Regions from separate parts of the Kitasatospora sp. NPDC048662 genome, predicted to be linked through region 1. Evidence: riboswitches for the same ligand, from Rfam matches in the RefSeq annotation. Region 1 holds a riboswitch; each other region holds the start of a gene.
What was found. A riboswitch is a leader RNA that binds a small molecule or an ion and turns the genes downstream of it on or off. The one in region 1 is predicted to bind cobalamin.
Positions count from the first base shown of each region.

Region 2: linked by a shared signal. The riboswitch ahead of ACZ6R9_RS12365 (acyl-CoA thioesterase) and the one ahead of ACZ6R9_RS07680 (ribonucleoside-diphosphate reductase subunit alpha) in region 1 are both predicted to bind cobalamin.
Region 3: linked by a shared signal. The riboswitch ahead of nicT (Nickel transporter NicT) and the one ahead of ACZ6R9_RS07680 (ribonucleoside-diphosphate reductase subunit alpha) in region 1 are both predicted to bind cobalamin.
Region 4: linked by a shared signal. The riboswitch ahead of ACZ6R9_RS22940 (cobalamin biosynthesis protein) and the one ahead of ACZ6R9_RS07680 (ribonucleoside-diphosphate reductase subunit alpha) in region 1 are both predicted to bind cobalamin.

Region 1 covers NZ_JBVJHA010000002.1:381,577-385,289, forward strand. The annotation lists gene ACZ6R9_RS07665 (histidine phosphatase family protein) at 1-726, shown strand, start outside; gene ACZ6R9_RS07670 (GlxA family transcriptional regulator) at 734-1,726, opposite strand; gene ACZ6R9_RS07675 (hypothetical protein) at 2,017-2,151, shown strand; cobalamin riboswitch at 2,243-2,403, shown strand; gene ACZ6R9_RS07680 (ribonucleoside-diphosphate reductase subunit alpha) at 2,576-3,713, shown strand, end outside.
Region 2 covers NZ_JBVJHA010000003.1:397,369-401,081, forward strand. The annotation lists gene ACZ6R9_RS12355 (MFS transporter) at 1-1,065, shown strand, start outside; gene ACZ6R9_RS12360 (sulfurtransferase TusA family protein) at 1,062-1,343, shown strand; cobalamin riboswitch at 1,575-1,793, shown strand; gene ACZ6R9_RS12365 (acyl-CoA thioesterase) at 1,841-2,278, shown strand; gene ACZ6R9_RS12370 (putative Ig domain-containing protein) at 2,586-3,713, shown strand, end outside.
Region 3 covers NZ_JBVJHA010000011.1:160,719-164,431, reverse strand. The annotation lists gene ACZ6R9_RS26325 (helix-turn-helix domain-containing protein) at 1-455, opposite strand, end outside; gene ACZ6R9_RS26320 (EamA family transporter) at 581-1,426, shown strand; gene nicT (Nickel transporter NicT) at 1,434-2,528, opposite strand; cobalamin riboswitch at 2,581-2,776, opposite strand; gene ACZ6R9_RS26310 (DUF6445 family protein) at 2,857-3,549, opposite strand; gene ACZ6R9_RS26305 (Fpg/Nei family DNA glycosylase) at 3,646-3,713, opposite strand, start outside.
Region 4 covers NZ_JBVJHA010000008.1:222,811-226,523, forward strand. The annotation lists gene ACZ6R9_RS22940 (cobalamin biosynthesis protein) at 194-1,144, opposite strand; cobalamin riboswitch at 1,176-1,305, opposite strand; gene ACZ6R9_RS22945 (hypothetical protein) at 1,479-1,985, shown strand; gene ACZ6R9_RS22950 (alpha/beta fold hydrolase) at 2,555-3,664, shown strand.

The DNA of each region.
Region 1 (3,713 bases):
CGCAACGGACACCGCGCCCAGACCGACGGCGGACGGCGGCTGCCGTCGGTCCTGATCGCCACCCGGCACGGCGAATCCACCGCCAACGTGGAGTTCCGGCACGCGGACTCCACCGGCGCCCTGACCGTCCCGATCACCTGCCGGGACGCCGACATCCCGCTCTCCCTGCGCGGCCAGGCCCAGGCCCACGACCTGGGCCGCTGGTGGGCCGCCCTGCCGCCCGCCGACCGGCCCCGCTCGGTGTGGTGCTCCCCGTACGTGCGCACCGTGGAGACCGCGAGAATCGCCCTGGCCCAGGCGTCGGGGCTGGGCGCCGTCCCGGTGGGCCTGCCGGTCCGCTACGACGAGCGGCTGCGCGACCGCGAGTTGGGCGTGCTGGAGATGCTCACCAAGGCCGCCATCGAACGCGACCACCCCGCCGAGGCGGAACGCCGGCGGCGGATGGGCGAGCTGTACTACCGGCCGCCCGGCGGCGAGTCCTGGCTGGACGTGGCGCTGCGGGTGCGCGGTCTGCTGCGCGACCTGAACGAGGAGGAGGCCGGCCGGCCGGTGCTGCTGGTCGCCCACGACTGCACGGTGCTGATGCTGCGTCATGTGCTGGACCGGCTGGGCGAGGAGGAGCTGCTGGCGCTGCCGCCGGTGGGCAACTGCTCGACCAGCGTGTGGCGGGCCCGCGAGGGCCGGCTGCGGCCGTCCGGCTGGAACCAGACCTCGCACCTGTCCTGAACGGCCGTCAGGCGGGCTGCCGCTCGGCGGCCCGCCCCGGCCCCCCGGGTCCGCCCGGGCCGCCGAAGGCCCGCCGGTAGGCCTGCGGGGTGGTGCCGAGGCGGCGGCCGAAGTGGTGCCGCAGGGTGGCGGCGTTGCCGAAGCCGCAGCGGGCGGCGACGGCGTCCACGCTCTCGTCGGTGGACTCCAGCAGGCGCTGCGCGAGCAGCACCCGCTGGCCGGTCAGCCACCGGTGCGGGGTGGTGCCGGTCTCCTGCTGGAAGCGCCGGGCGAAGGTGCGCGGGGACATGTGGGCGTGCCGGGCGAGGTCGTCCACGCTGACCTCCCGGTCGAGGCGGCGGCGCATCCACTCCAGCGTCCCGGCCAGCGAGTCGCCGTCGCTCTCGGGCAGCGGGCGGTTGATGAACTGCGCCTGCCCGCCGTCGCGGTGCGGGGCGACCACCATCCGGCGGGCGATCTCCCGGGCCACCTCGGCGCCCTGCACCTTGCGCACCAGGTGCAGGCAGGCGTCGATGCCGGCGGCGGTGCCGGCCGAGGTGATCACCGGGTCGTCGTCCACGTACAGCACGTCGGGTTCGACGGTGGTCAGTGGGAAGCGCTCGGCCATCAGGTGGGCGTACTGCCAGTGCGTGGTGCTGCGGCGGCCGTCCAGCAGGCCGGCGGCGCCGAACAGGAAGCTGCCGGAGCAGATCGACAGCAGGTGCGCGCCGCGCGCGTGGGCGGCCCGCAGCGCCTCGCACAGCGCCTCGGGGTAGTGCTCGCGGATGCCGGTGGCGGCGGCGATCACCAGGTCCGCCTCGGCGAGCCGCTCCGGGCCGTGGGGCACCTGCACCGCGAAGCCGGCGTGGGTGCGCATCGGGCCGGGCCGGTCGCCGACCAGGCCGAACTCGTACCCGGGCAGGCCGGCGGCGCTGCGGTCCATGCCGAACACCTCGCAGGCCACGCCCAGTTCGAAGGGGTGGATGTCCTCCAGCACGATCACCGCGACGTTCTTCAGCATCGGCCCAGCATGGCAGTGGCGGGATTTCGCGGCAACGGCGCGTTCCTGCCAGCACTGCCCCACCCCTGACCGGGACCTGGCCGAACCGCGCCGCGAGCCGTCCGGCACACTGTCCGGGTGCACTCCCCGACCGTCCGCCGCGCCCCGGACCACGATCTCGCCGGAGCCGGGGAGGTCGGCGTCGAAGCCTTCGCCGGCGACGGCCGCACCCGCCCCGGGTCCGGCCACGCCGAGCTCCTCCGGGACACCGCGCGGCGATCGACCGCAGCCGGGAACCCGAGCTGGCCGGGATGGCGTCCTCCACCCGGCCGCAGATGACCGCGGCGCACCGGATCTACGATGCTCTGGGCTTCCTCCGCGCCCCCGAGCGGGACTGGGAGGCGGCCCCGGGCGTGGACCTGATGGTCTGCACGATGCGGTTCTGAGGCGGTTCTGCGACGGTTCTGCGGCGGTTCCCTGGTGGCTCCGGCGTGGTTTCCGTTGTCTACGCGCGGCACCTCTGACGCGACACGCGCTACTACATCTGGTGCCGCCAGCTCCAGCCGCCACAACATGTATGCTCGACCTCGCTGTCGAAGCAGGGGAACCCGGTGCGAATCCGGGACTGCCCCGCAACGGTGAGCGGGCTGTAGCGACGCCCGCGCAGTCCGAGGACCTGCTGACGGTGTGCGACACGGCATCCCCGCAGACGCCATGCAGCACAGCTTTGCCGTCCGGCCTCGCGGGCGGGCCGGGGGTGGGTCTTTCGCGCGCCGATCGAGCGTTTTCGGCGTGCCGTCCTCCCCTGCCGCACGCGCGCCACCGGACACCTTGAGCCACGTCCGCCGCCGCCACAGGAGAGAGTGCGCCTTGACCGTCGCCGCCTCAGTCACCCTGCCGTCCCAGGGTTCCGCCGACGCCTTCACCGACCCCGGTGCGGCGCTGCTTCGGCTGCTCACCGACCGCAGCACCGACCTCCCCCAGGTGGACCCCGGCCACGTCGCCGCCGCCGCGCTGCGCGGCCGCCACGCGGGCTCGGACTTCGCCGAGCTGCGCGGGCTGGCCGTGGAGGCCGCCGCGTCGATGATCGCCGAGGACCCGCAGTACTCGAAGCTGGCCGCCCGCCTGCTCGCGATGGAGATCGCCGACGAGGCCGCCTCCCAGGGCGTCACCTCGTTCTCCGCCTCGATCGCCGTCGGCCACGCCGAGGGCCTGATCGGCGACGCGACCGCCGAGTTCGTCGCCGCCCACACCGAGCTGTTCGACTCGCTGATCGACGCCGCCGGCGACGACCGCTTCGAGTACTTCGGCCTGCGCACCGTGCAGTCCCGCTACCTGCTGCGCCACCCGATCACCCGCAAGGTGGTGGAGACCCCGCAGCACTTCCTGCTGCGCGTCGCGGCGGGCCTGGCGGTCGGCACCTCCGAGCAGTCGGTGCTGGAGGTGGCCGAGCTGTACAAGCTGATGAGCCGCCTGGAGTACCTGACCAGCTCCCCGACGCTGTTCAACTCCGGCACCCGGCACCCGCAGATGTCCTCCTGCTACCTGCTGGACTCGCCGCTGGACAACCTGGACTCGATCTACAACCGCTACGCGCAGATCGCCCGGCTGTCCAAGCACGCCGGCGGCATCGGCCTGTCCTACTCGCGGATCCGCTCCCGCGGCTCGCTGATCCGCGGCACCAACGGCAAGTCGAACGGCATCGTCCCGTTCCTGCGCACCCTGGACTCCTCCGTGGCGGCGGTCAACCAGGGCGGACGGCGCAAGGGCGCGGCCTGCGTGTACCTGGAGACCTGGCACGCCGACATCGAGGAGTTCCTGGAGCTCCGCGACAACACCGGCGAGGAGGCCCGGCGCACCCACAACCTGAACCTGGCGCACTGGATCCCGGACGAGTTCATGCGCCGCGTGAACGCCAACGAGGACTGGTCGCTGTTCTCCCCGGCGGACGTCCCCGAGCTGGTCGACCTGTGGGGCGCCGACTTCGACGAGGCCTACCGCAAGGCCG
Region 2 (3,713 bases), on a different contig from region 1:
GGCAGCGCGCTCACGGCGATCGCGGTCAGCCGAATATCCGCGGCCCGCGGCCGCCGCCCCGGACTCGCCCTCGGGTACGCCACCGGCGCCGTCGGCAGCGTCGGCGTGATCGCCGCCGCCGCGCTCGACAGCCCCGTCCTGCTGTTCCTCGCGCTGTTCGTCTACGGCGCCGGCACCGCCACCAACCTCCAGGCCCGGTACGCCGGGGCCGACCTCGCCGCCCCCGGACACCGCGCCCGGGCGATCTCCACCGTGCTGGTCGCCACCACCCTCGGCGGCGTCCTCGGCCCCAACCTCGCCGCCCCCACCGGCGACCTCGCCGAGGCCCTGCACCTGCCCCGACTCGCCGGACCGTTCCTGCTGGGCGGCGTGGCCTACGCCGCCGCCGCGCTCGTCCTCGCCACCCGGCTGCGCCCCGACCCGCTGCTGCTCGCCCGCGCCGCCGCCGCGGCGGCCCCGGCCGCCGAGACCCCGGCGGACACCGCCGACGGCACGTCAACGGCCCGCACCCGCAATCGCGTCCTGCTCGGAGCGCAGGTGATGGTGGTCACCCAGCTCGTCATGGTCGGCGTGATGACCATGACGCCCGTCCACATGCACGACGCCGGACAGGGCACCGCCGCAGCCGGGTTCGTCATCGCCCTGCACGTCGCCGCGATGTACCTGCCCTCCCCGCTCACCGGACGCCTGGTCGACCGGCACGGCCCGCTCACCGTCGGCGCCGCCGCCGGACTCACCCTGCTCGCGGCCGGCGTGCTCGCCGCCCTCGCCCCCGCAGGCTCCCTCCCGCTGCTCGCCCTCGCACTCGTCCTGCTCGGCCTCGGCTGGAACTTCGGCCTGGTCTCCGGCACCGCGATCCTCACCGACGCCGTCCCGCTCGCCACCCGCGCCAAGACCCAGGGCAGCGTCGACGTCGCCATCGCCATCTCCGGCGCCACCGGCGGCCTCGCCTCCGGCGCCGTCGTCGACCTGGCCGGCTACCCCGTCCTCGCCTTCGGCGGCGGCCTGGTCGCCCTGCTGACCCTCCCCGCCCTCGCCACCGCAGCCACCCGGGCCCGACGATGACGGACCACCAGACCCCCCAACTCACCATCGACGGACGCGGATTGCTCTGCGTCACCCTGCTCCTGCGGCTGCGCGCCGCCATCGCCGACGCCCCCGCCGGCACCCTCGTCCACATCCACGCCACCGACCCCGCCGCCCCCCTCGACCTCCCCGCCTGGTGCCACCTCACCGGCCACCACTACCTCGGCCCCGTCACCACCGACACCTACGCCCTGCGCCTGACCGCCAACCCCACCCCCACCCGCCCCGACGCCCCCTGGCACCGCCCGACCCCCTGACCGCCCCCGGCCGGGCCGCCACTCGCGCGGCCGCCGGGTGCACCAACTGCCGTGGGCCCGACCGTCGGACGGGAGCGCTCCGGGCCTGCCACCACGTCCTGCTCCCGTCGTCGCCGAGGCCTGTGCGCTGCGACTCACGCCGCCCCGCCCCGCGTGGACGCCCCGTGGCGTCGTCCGGCAGGCTGGCGGCCCCCTTGACCGCCGGGCGGACTGAGCACCTCCGGCGGGGATATAGGCTGGTCGGGCAGCGGTTCGCACCCGTCCGAGCCAGGGCAGGGGCGTCGTAAGAGGGAACCTGGTGCGAGTCCAGGACTGCCTCGCAGCGGTGAGCGGGAACGACCGCCGTCACACGCACTGGGCCCGACCGGTCCGGGAAGCGACGGCCAGTAGGCAGGCCCTCCACGGGAGATGTCCGCGAGTCCGAAGACCTGCCGCCGCCCGCAGCGCCCACCGGTGCCGCGGATCGCCCAAGCCGCGACTCGCGAAGGAGAGTTGACGTGGCAGATCAGACCGTCGCACCCGTGGTGTCCGCCGCCAAGCCCGCGCAGGCGTCCCAGGTGACGCTCGCGCACATCATGAGTGAGCACGACACCAATCTCTACGGCACCATCCACGGCGGCGTGGTGATGAAGCTCATCGACGACGCCGCGGCCGCCGCTGCCGCCCGGCACGCCGAAGGCCCGGCCGTCACCGCCGCCGTGGACGGCATGACCTTCCTCGCCCCCGTCCGGGCCGGCGACCTGCTCACCGCGCACGCCGAGCTGGAGCGGGCCGGGCGTACCTCGATGACTGTCCACGTCACCGTCACCGCCGAGCGCTGGAACGCCACCGGCCCGGTCACCCGGGTCGCCACCGGAAGGCTCACGTTCGTCGCCATCGACGCCGACAGCCACCCGCGCCCCGTCCCGGCCCTGCTCGAACCCGCAGCTGCCTGACACCTCGTCACCACCCGAGCCCGAGCCCGAGCCCCGAGCCCGAGCCCCGAGCCCGAGCCCCGAGCCCGAGCCCCGAGCCCGAGCCCTGAGCCCCGAGCCCGGAACGCCGTCCCACCTGGCGTTCCGGGCTCGCGGCTTTGAGTGATCACCATCACGTGGGGACAAACCGCATCATTGCGGACGGCGTGTGATCGACATGTTCCGTTCAAGCTCCGATTACCCCACCATGGCAGCGTGTGCCCGCCTACGCGCGTAGCGCAGGCGCACCCGCACCCCCATGGTTCCTGTGGTTCGAGGAGATTGACAGATGATCAGAACGTGGAAGGCCGCCCGCCCGCTGGCCCTCGCCGCCACCGCACTGGTGGTCGCCGCCGGCGCGAGCGCCGTCCCGCAGCACGCCACCGCGGCCACCCCCAAGAACGCCGCCGCGGCCGCCGCCACCACCCCGAAGCGGGTGCTGTTCGACAACACCAAGGCGGAGACCGCGGGCAACGCGGACTGGATCATCTCCACCAGCCAGCCCGACCCGCTGGCGCAGAACGCCAACCCGAGCAGCGAGACCAGCTGGACCGGCGCCATCTCGGCCTGGGGCGTGGCCCTGCAGAAGACCGGCAACTACAGCCTGAAGACGCTGCCCGCCGGCAACACCATCACCTACGGCACCGGCGGCGCGCTCGACCTCGCCAACTTCGACGAGTTCGTGATCCCCGAGCCCAACATCCGCCTCAGCGCGGCCGAGAAGACCGCCGTGATGACGTTCGTCCAGAACGGTGGCGGCCTGTTCCTGATCTCCGACCACACCCAGAGCGACCGCAACAACGACGGCTGGGACTCCCCGGCCATCATCAACGACCTGCTGACCAGCAACGGCGTCAACAACAACGACCCGTTCGGCTTCTCCGTCGATCTGCTGAACATCACCACCGACAACCCGCGGGCGATCTCCGCCACCGCCGACCCGGTGATCAACGGGCCGTTCGGCACCGTCACCGGCTCGATCATCCGCAACGGCACCACCTTCACCCTCAAGCCCGCCGACAACCCGAACGTCAAGGGCCTGGTCTACCGCACCGGTTACAGCGGCAACACCGGCGCGGCGTTCGCCACTTCGACCTTCGGCAAGGGCCGGGTGGCGATCTGGGGCGACTCCTCGCCGATCGACGACGGCACCGGCCAGTCGGGCAACACCCTCTACAACGGCTGGAACGACCCGGCCGGCACCGACGCCGCGCTCGCCCTCAACGCCACCGCCTGGCTCGCCCAGGGCAGCGGCTCCGGCGGCAACACCGGCTCGGTCTCCCTCGCCAACCCGGGCGCCCGCACCGCCACCGTCGGCACCGCGACCAGCCTCCAGCTGTCCGCCACCGACACCGCCGGCGGCACCCTCGGCTACGCGGCCACCGGCTTGCCCGCCGGACTGACCGTCAACCCCGCC
Region 3 (3,713 bases), on a different contig from region 1:
TGGGCGCGGCCGTCGAGGACCAGGGTGAGTTCGCCCTCGTCGATCCGGGCGATCTCGACGGTGCCGGCCGGGTGCGGGTCGGAGGCGTGGGTCTCGCCGGGCCGCAGGTGCCAGGTCCACAGCTCCAGCGGGCCGGGGGCCTCGATGCCGTTCAGCAGGATGCCGCTGCCGCCCTCCGGGCCGCTCCACAGCCGCACGGCCTCCTCGGCGGGGATGATCCGCACCACCGAGGTCTCGTCGTAGTCGAGCAGTCGGGCGATCGAGACGCCGAGGGCGTCGGCGAGCCGGACCACGGTGCCGACACTGGGGTTGGTGCGGGCCTGCTCGATCTGGACCACCATGCCGCGACTGACGCCGGAGCGGGCCGCGAGGGCGTCCAGGGTGTGGCCGCGCTCGGTGCGCAGCCGCTTGAGGTTGCGGGCGAGGGCCTGGGTGACGAGATCGGGTTCCGGCACGCTTGAGTCCAATATTTTAGTTGGGTCGGTTCAGTTGGCTGAACTATGCTGCGGCGGCAGGACAGATCCACCGACTGTACTGCGGAGTCCATCATGCTGCCCCCCGCTCCCCGCCCGACGCCCTCATGAGCGCCGCCTTCGCGCTGCTCGCCAGCCTGCTCTGGGGCGTCGCCGACTACGGCGGCGGCGCGATCACCCGCCGCCTGCCCGCGCTCGGCGTGGTGGTGCTCTCGCAGACCGCGGCGGCCCTGGTCCTCGTACTGGCCGTCACCGCCACCGGCGGCTGGACGGACGCCGGGCCCGCGCTCTGGTACGCCGTCGCGGCCGGGGTGATCGGGCCCATCGCGCTGCTCGCCTTCTACCGGGCGCTGGCGCTCGGGCCGATGGGCGTGGTGTCGCCGCTGGCCACCGTCGGCGTGCTGGTGCCGATCGGGGTGGGCCTGTTCCTCGGTGAACGGCCGGGCGCCGTCCAGGGGTTGGGGATCCTGGTGGCGATCTCCGGGGTCGCGCTGGCCGGCGGCCCGCAGCGCGGCGGACCGGCCGTGAGCCGCCGGGTCCTGGTCCTCACCCTCTCCGCCGCGTTCGCGTTCGGCGCGGCGCTCGCCCTGATCGGGCACGCCGGCGCCGACGGCGGCCTGCTGCTGACGCTGTGCGTGCAACGACTGACCAACGCGGTGGTCGGCATCGGCATGCTGGCCGCCGCCGCCGGCCGGGAGCCGCTCGAACTGCGCGGCGCGGCCCGTTCGTTGCCCTCGCTGACCGCCGTCGGCGTCGCCGACGTGGCCGCGAACGGCCTGTACACCGCCGCCACCCAGCTGGGCTCGGTCGCGGTGGCGGCGGTGCTGGCCTCGCTCTACCCGGTGGTGACGGCGCTGATGGCGCGCGGCCTGCTCAAGGAACGCCTGCTGCGGGTCCAGGTGGTCGGCGCCGGGCTGGCCGTCGCCGGAACGCTGATCCTGGCCGCCGGTTGACGTTCCGTCAGAACGTGCCCGCTCCGGAGAACGCCTTGGAACGGCGGGCGATCCGCCAGTAGCCGATCGCCGCCGCCCACACCACCACGAACAGGCCGACGATCACGAAACCCACGTTGTCCAGGCTCAGTCCGGCGATCCAGCCGGACACCGGATCGTCCAGCCCGAACTTGTCGTGCAGCACCGTGACCAGCTCGATGGTGCCGATCACGAAGGCCACTGCGATCGACAGCCCCGTGATGGTCAGGTTGTAGTACACCTTGCGGACGGGGTTGGAGAACGCCCACTGGTAGGCGAAGTTCATGAACGTGCCGTCCAGGGTGTCGAACAGGCTCATCCCGGCCGCGAACAGCAGCGGCATGCAGGCGATCGCGTACCAGGGCACGCCGGACGCCGCGCCCGAACCCGCCATCACCATCAGAGTGACCTCGGTGGCGGTGTCGAAGCCCAGGCCCAGCACCATGCCCACCGGGAACATCTGGCCGGGCCGGGTGATCGACCGGGTCGCCCGGTTCAGCACCCGGGCCAGGAAGCCCCGGGAGTTCAGGTGCTTCTCCAGCTCGGCCTCGTCGTACACGCCGGCCCGCATCGCCCGGAACACCCGCAGAATGCCCAGCAGGGCCACCAGGTTGAGCGCCGCGATCAGGTACAGGAACGCCCCCGAGGCGGTGGTGCCGATGGTGCCCAGCACCTGATGGGTCGTCGAGTCCTTGTCCATCAGCGTGCCCGCCAGCGCGGCCCCGCCGGCCACCAGCGCGGCCATCAGCACCACCATCGAGGAGTGCCCGAGGGCGAACCAGAAGCCCACCGAGACCGGCCGGCGGCCGTCCGCCATCAGCTTGCGGGTGGTGTTGTCGATCACCGCGATGTGGTCGGCGTCGAAGGCGTGCCGCATGCCCAGGGTGTAGGCGGTGATGCCCAGGCCCACCCCGAACACCTGGGTACCCACCTGGTACTTCTCCGGCACCACCAGGAACAGCAGCGTCCCGAACGCCGCCACGTGCAGGGCCAGGATCACCGCCATCAGGCCGGCCGTGCGCCAGGTGTCCTCGCGACGCCAGCGGAAAGCAGGAAGAGGGGAGCCCGGGACGTTTCCGGGCATGGTCGAATCGGACGCGGTCATCCGCGCATCACGCTCCAGCACCTCGTGGATCACTTCGTGAGATGCCGTGGCCGGTCTCCTGGCTGACGGGGTGTTCGGCGTCGGCGCCCGGCCTTCCCGGCCGCGAACGGCCAGTGGCACGAGGTGGGAGCCGACGACTCCCCGATCACAGTGGCGAGGGCCGCTCCGGACTCCTGTGACGGGCACAGTGCACCGGCTTCCCGAACACCACGGCCCGACCACCGTAGAACCGCCCCGGGCGCAGCGGCAAGACCGGACCCGTCCGCGGGTGTCGCAGATCACTCCCACCCGGCCGGTTGACGGCGCGTCACGCCATCCAGAAGAACACGCAGGTCATCCGCTTCTCGTCCAGCGTGGCGCCGTAGTACTCGGTGGCGGTGTGCATCAGGTTGGCGGTGTACAGCAGCAGCCGGTTGTAGCGGTGCGGGACGGCCAGGTCCTCGGTGAACGAGTCCGGCGGGACGAAACGGGTGCCGAGCGCGTCCACCAGGTTGTTGTGCGGGGCGACCACGGTGTTCCCGCCGAGCCGGCCCCCGGGCAGGCTCTGCCGGTAGAAACTCGTCCCGCACCGCTTCGGCACGTTCGGGTTGAGGTACAGCACGGCGGCGTAGCGGCACAGCGAACGCGAATCGGTGTGCGGGCGCGGCTCGCACTCCCCCGCCCCCACCACCTGCACGCAGTTGTGGTTGAACGTGCCGCCCTCGGCCTCGCTCAGCGCCCAGATCCGCGGCACCTGCACGGTCTCCCGCACCAGCTTCTCGACGTGTGCCAACTCGTCCGGCTCCAGGCCGGGCATCGCCCGCAGCCCCGGCCAGGACTCCGGCTTGTGCGGGTACCCCTCGTCCCAGTCGGTGCGGGCCAGGTGCCGGGCGCGCACCGCGTCCGGGTCCGGGAGGACGTCGTCCAGCACCCAGTAGTCGCGGCCCTTGGTGGGCTTGCGGTACGGCAGGACCGGAAGGGCCGGGGTCGGGCGCGGGCCCCGGAACGGTTGCACGGGCATGGACCCGACAATAGGTAGCGCGCTCCGGGGCCCTCGCCCAAGGGCCGGTCAACCTTGCGTCAAGGCTTTGTCATTACCCTCCGTGATGACGGCCCGTCAGGACTGCTGGCAGCGCGGGCACCAGAACAGGTTCCGGGCCGCCAACTCCTCGGTCCGCACCGGGG
Region 4 (3,713 bases), on a different contig from region 1:
GGAGACGGCGGCATGCCGAAGCCGCACCACGCCGGGGCCAGTTGCACCGCCCGCCCGCACGCGAGTGCCGCGTCGCGCGGGAGCAAGGGACGCGAGGAACTGCGCGAGGCGGGAGACGGCGGCATGCCGAAGTCTCCCTCCGTCACATCCAATTGCACCGGCCGCTTCCAGAGATCCGCGTCCAGCGGCGCAGTCACTTCGACCGCCGGCCGCGCCGGGCGAGGATCAGGTAGCGCGTGGCGGTGGTGACGCCCAGGGCCAGTGCGCCGACCCGGCGGGAGAGGCGGCAGGCGCGGTCGATGTCGGCCGGGCCGACCGGCGGGAGGCCCGCGCCCAGGACCGGCCGGTGCTCGACGCGCTCGCCGTAGCGCAGCGTCCCGCCCAGTTGCACGCCGAGCGCACCGGCGAACGCGGCTTCCGCCTGGCCCGCGTTGGGGCTCGGGTGGGCGGAGCCGTCCCGGCGCCAGACCCGCCAGGTCCGGGCGGGGGAGTCGGACGCGGCGACGGTCAGCAGGGCGGTGAGCCGGGCCCCGGGCCACCCGGCGAGGTCGTCGAGGCGGGCGGCGGCCCAGCCGAAGCGGCGGTAGCGGGCCGACTTGTGGCCGACCATCGCGTCGAGCGTGTTCACGGCCCGGAACGCCAGCAGCCCCGGGACGCCCGCCAGGCCGCCCCACACCAGGGCGTTGACGACCGCGTCGGCGGTGTTCTCCGCGACCGACTCGACCACCGCCCGGGCGACCTGCTGCTCGTCCAGCCCGGAGGGGTCGCGTCCGCACAGGTGCGGCAGCCGTTCCCGAGCGGCCGTCAGATCCTCGGCGGCCAGCGAACGCCCGATGGCCCGGGCCTCCCGGGTGAGTGACGTCCCGCCCAGGACGGTGAAGGTCGCACCGGCGGTCAGTGCTGCCGCGGCGAGCGGCGAGCGACGGACGGCCCGCGCGGCGAGCGCCGCCCCGCCCGCGACGGCGCCGACGGCGAGTGCGGTGTGCAGTGCGCCGGCCCCGCGGTGGTCGCGCCACAGCCGGCGCTCCAGCCGTCCCGCGGCGGTGCCGAACAGCGCGACGGGGTGTCCGCGCCGGGGGTCTCCGAGCCGGGCGTCCGCGAGATACCCCGCGACCGCGCCCACCAGGTACGGGGCAGCCCGCATGGCGTTGTGTCCTCACTCAGGGTCCGCGCCCTGGATCGACGGAACGGGGGCCAGAGTCTCCTGACTTCCGGTCACCCCCGCGCGGGGTGTCCGGTCACAGTGGCGGGACCGCGCCGGACTCGCACCGGCTTCCTCTGCTTGCCTCCGTTTGGCCCGAAGATCCCACCACGCCCGCTTCGCGGCAGTCAACCGAGGCCGCCGGAGCGTTTGGTCACACCCCGTCGGACACCGGCCCACCGCCGGCGCCGAGGTCAGAGCGCATCCGGACGCCCTAGGATGCAGCCACATTCGCCACCCGGACGGTCCGGACCGGCGGGACACCGGGGGAGACACCGTGCGACAACTGGCCCGGCGCGCCGCGCAGATCGCCGCGGTCCTGGCCGCGCTGGCCGCGACCTCGGGGTGCACCGTCCCGAGCGACGCCGTCGCCGGGATATCCGTGACCGAGGACGGCCACCCGCTGGGCGTCCTGCTGGTCTGCGGCGACCGGATCGACGGAGCGACCCTCTACACCAGCGAGGGCAGCCACGAGGAAACGATCGGAACCTGGACCGCCCACTCCGCCCTCCGGCCCGGGCTGACCACCTGGACCCTGGACGCACCCGCCGAGGGCTGGGAGACCGGCAAGTCCGCCGCCCCACTCGACGCCGGGACCACCTACCACCTCTACGGCTGGACCAAGGACAGCTCCCGGTCGTCGACGCACGTCGACTTCACCCCGGAGGACTTGGAGCAGCTCACGCCGGGCAACGTCCGCTACCACCGCACCGCCTCCGACGGCAGCACCTCCACCTCCACCGTCCCCGTGGCGGAGTTCCAGGCCAAGGCCTGCAAGCACTGACCCCGGCCCCCCGTTCGGCGCACCCGCCCGCGCAACGCCTCCGCCGCCAGGCCCGTCGCGCGCATCCGCCCTTGCTCCGCGTCGCCTCCACCGGCGACCGCAGCGCGGCAAACTGCCCGCGTCCGTCCACGCCGTGAACTTCACCGCCCCGCTCGGCCGCCGCCACCCGCAGGCCGTCCTGGACACCCCCGGAGCGGAGCTCACCGACCGGACCACCTCCGCCGGGCCGCCGCCGTGATCCTGCCGACCGAGCCGTCCCTGCGCGCCCGGGCACCAAGTGCCTTCAGCGCTGCGGCCGCCTCCCTGTAGGACACCGCCCCGCCCCAGCCGCGGCGCGCCGGCCCGCCGCCGAGGCGCCCTCGCCGCCCCGCCCCGGCCGCTGGTCCGAGCCCTGGCGCCGGCTGCTGGACGACTGCGCCGTCACCCCGCGCCCGACGTCCGCGACCGGGCCCGCGCCATCCGGCCGGCCCCGCGCCGGCACGTCACCCGCGGTGCCGCCCCGATTCGCCGGACGGCCTGCGGGCGGGTGCACTGGAGGGCACAGGACTGTCAGCCCCCGGGAGACCGCCATGCGTTGGGGAACCGCCGCCGTTGTCGCAGCCGCCGCCGCAGGGACCGGAGCGGCGGCGTTCCTGCTCCTGGGCCGGAAGGTGTCGGACCAGGTGGTGCAGCCGGGTGCGGTCGTGCAGCCGCCGGTCACCGTGCTGGAGCTCGGTCCGGGCCGGGTGGCGCTGACCGCGACCGCGGACACCGTCCGGCGCGGGCACTACGGGCTGGAGTGGGACGAGGGCGGCCACGCCGTGGTCGGCGAGGTGCTCGGCTCCGGGGGCGGGCAGGTCACCCGGCGCTTGGAGCGGGCCGAGTACGGGACGCTGACCGTCGGCACCGAGGTTCGGCTCACGCCCCGGGTGCTGATCGGTGACCCGCGCACCGCGCTCGGCCTGGACTTCGCCGAGACCGTTGTGGCCGGCGAGCTCGGCGCCTTCCCGGCCTGGCGCACCTCCGGGGTTCGCGGCACCTGGATGGTGCTGATCCACGGCGCGGCCGCCGACCGCTCGCAGGCGCTGCCCGTCCTGCCGCTGCTGCGCTCGCTGCGGATGCCCTCCCTGACGGTCACCTACCGGGGTGACGCCGGCGCCCCCGCCCCGCCGGACGGGCTGGCGCACTTCGGCGAGGCCGAGTGGCAGGACGTCGACGCGGCGATCCGCACCGCGCTGGACTTCGGCGCGCGCAACGTGGTGCTGTGCGGCTGGTCGGTCGGCGCGACCATCGCCCTGCACACCGCCGCGCACTCCGCCCACCGGGGGCAGATCGCCGGACTGGTGCTGGACTCCCCGGTGCTGGACTGGGAGGACTCGGTGCGCCGGGCGGCCGTCTGGGGCGGCGCGTCCCCGATGCTCGCCGAGCTCGGCACCCTCGCCGCGCAGGGCCGCACCGGCGTGGACCTGGCCGGTTTCGCCCGGATCGCGGCCGGCACCGACCTCCGCTCGCCCGCGCTGCTGCTGCAGAGCCCGGACGATCCGCTCACCCCGTGGGCGGCCGCCCGGCGGCTGGCGTCCGAGCGGGACGACCTGGTGAGCCTGCACCCGGTGCCGCACGCGCAGCACGCGGCGCTGTGGAACGCCGACCCGACCGGGTACACCGAGGCGCTGCGCCGCTTCCTCACCCCGCTGCTGTGACGGCCCGACGGGAACCGGAAGCGGGCCCGCCGCGTCCTCATTTCGGAGC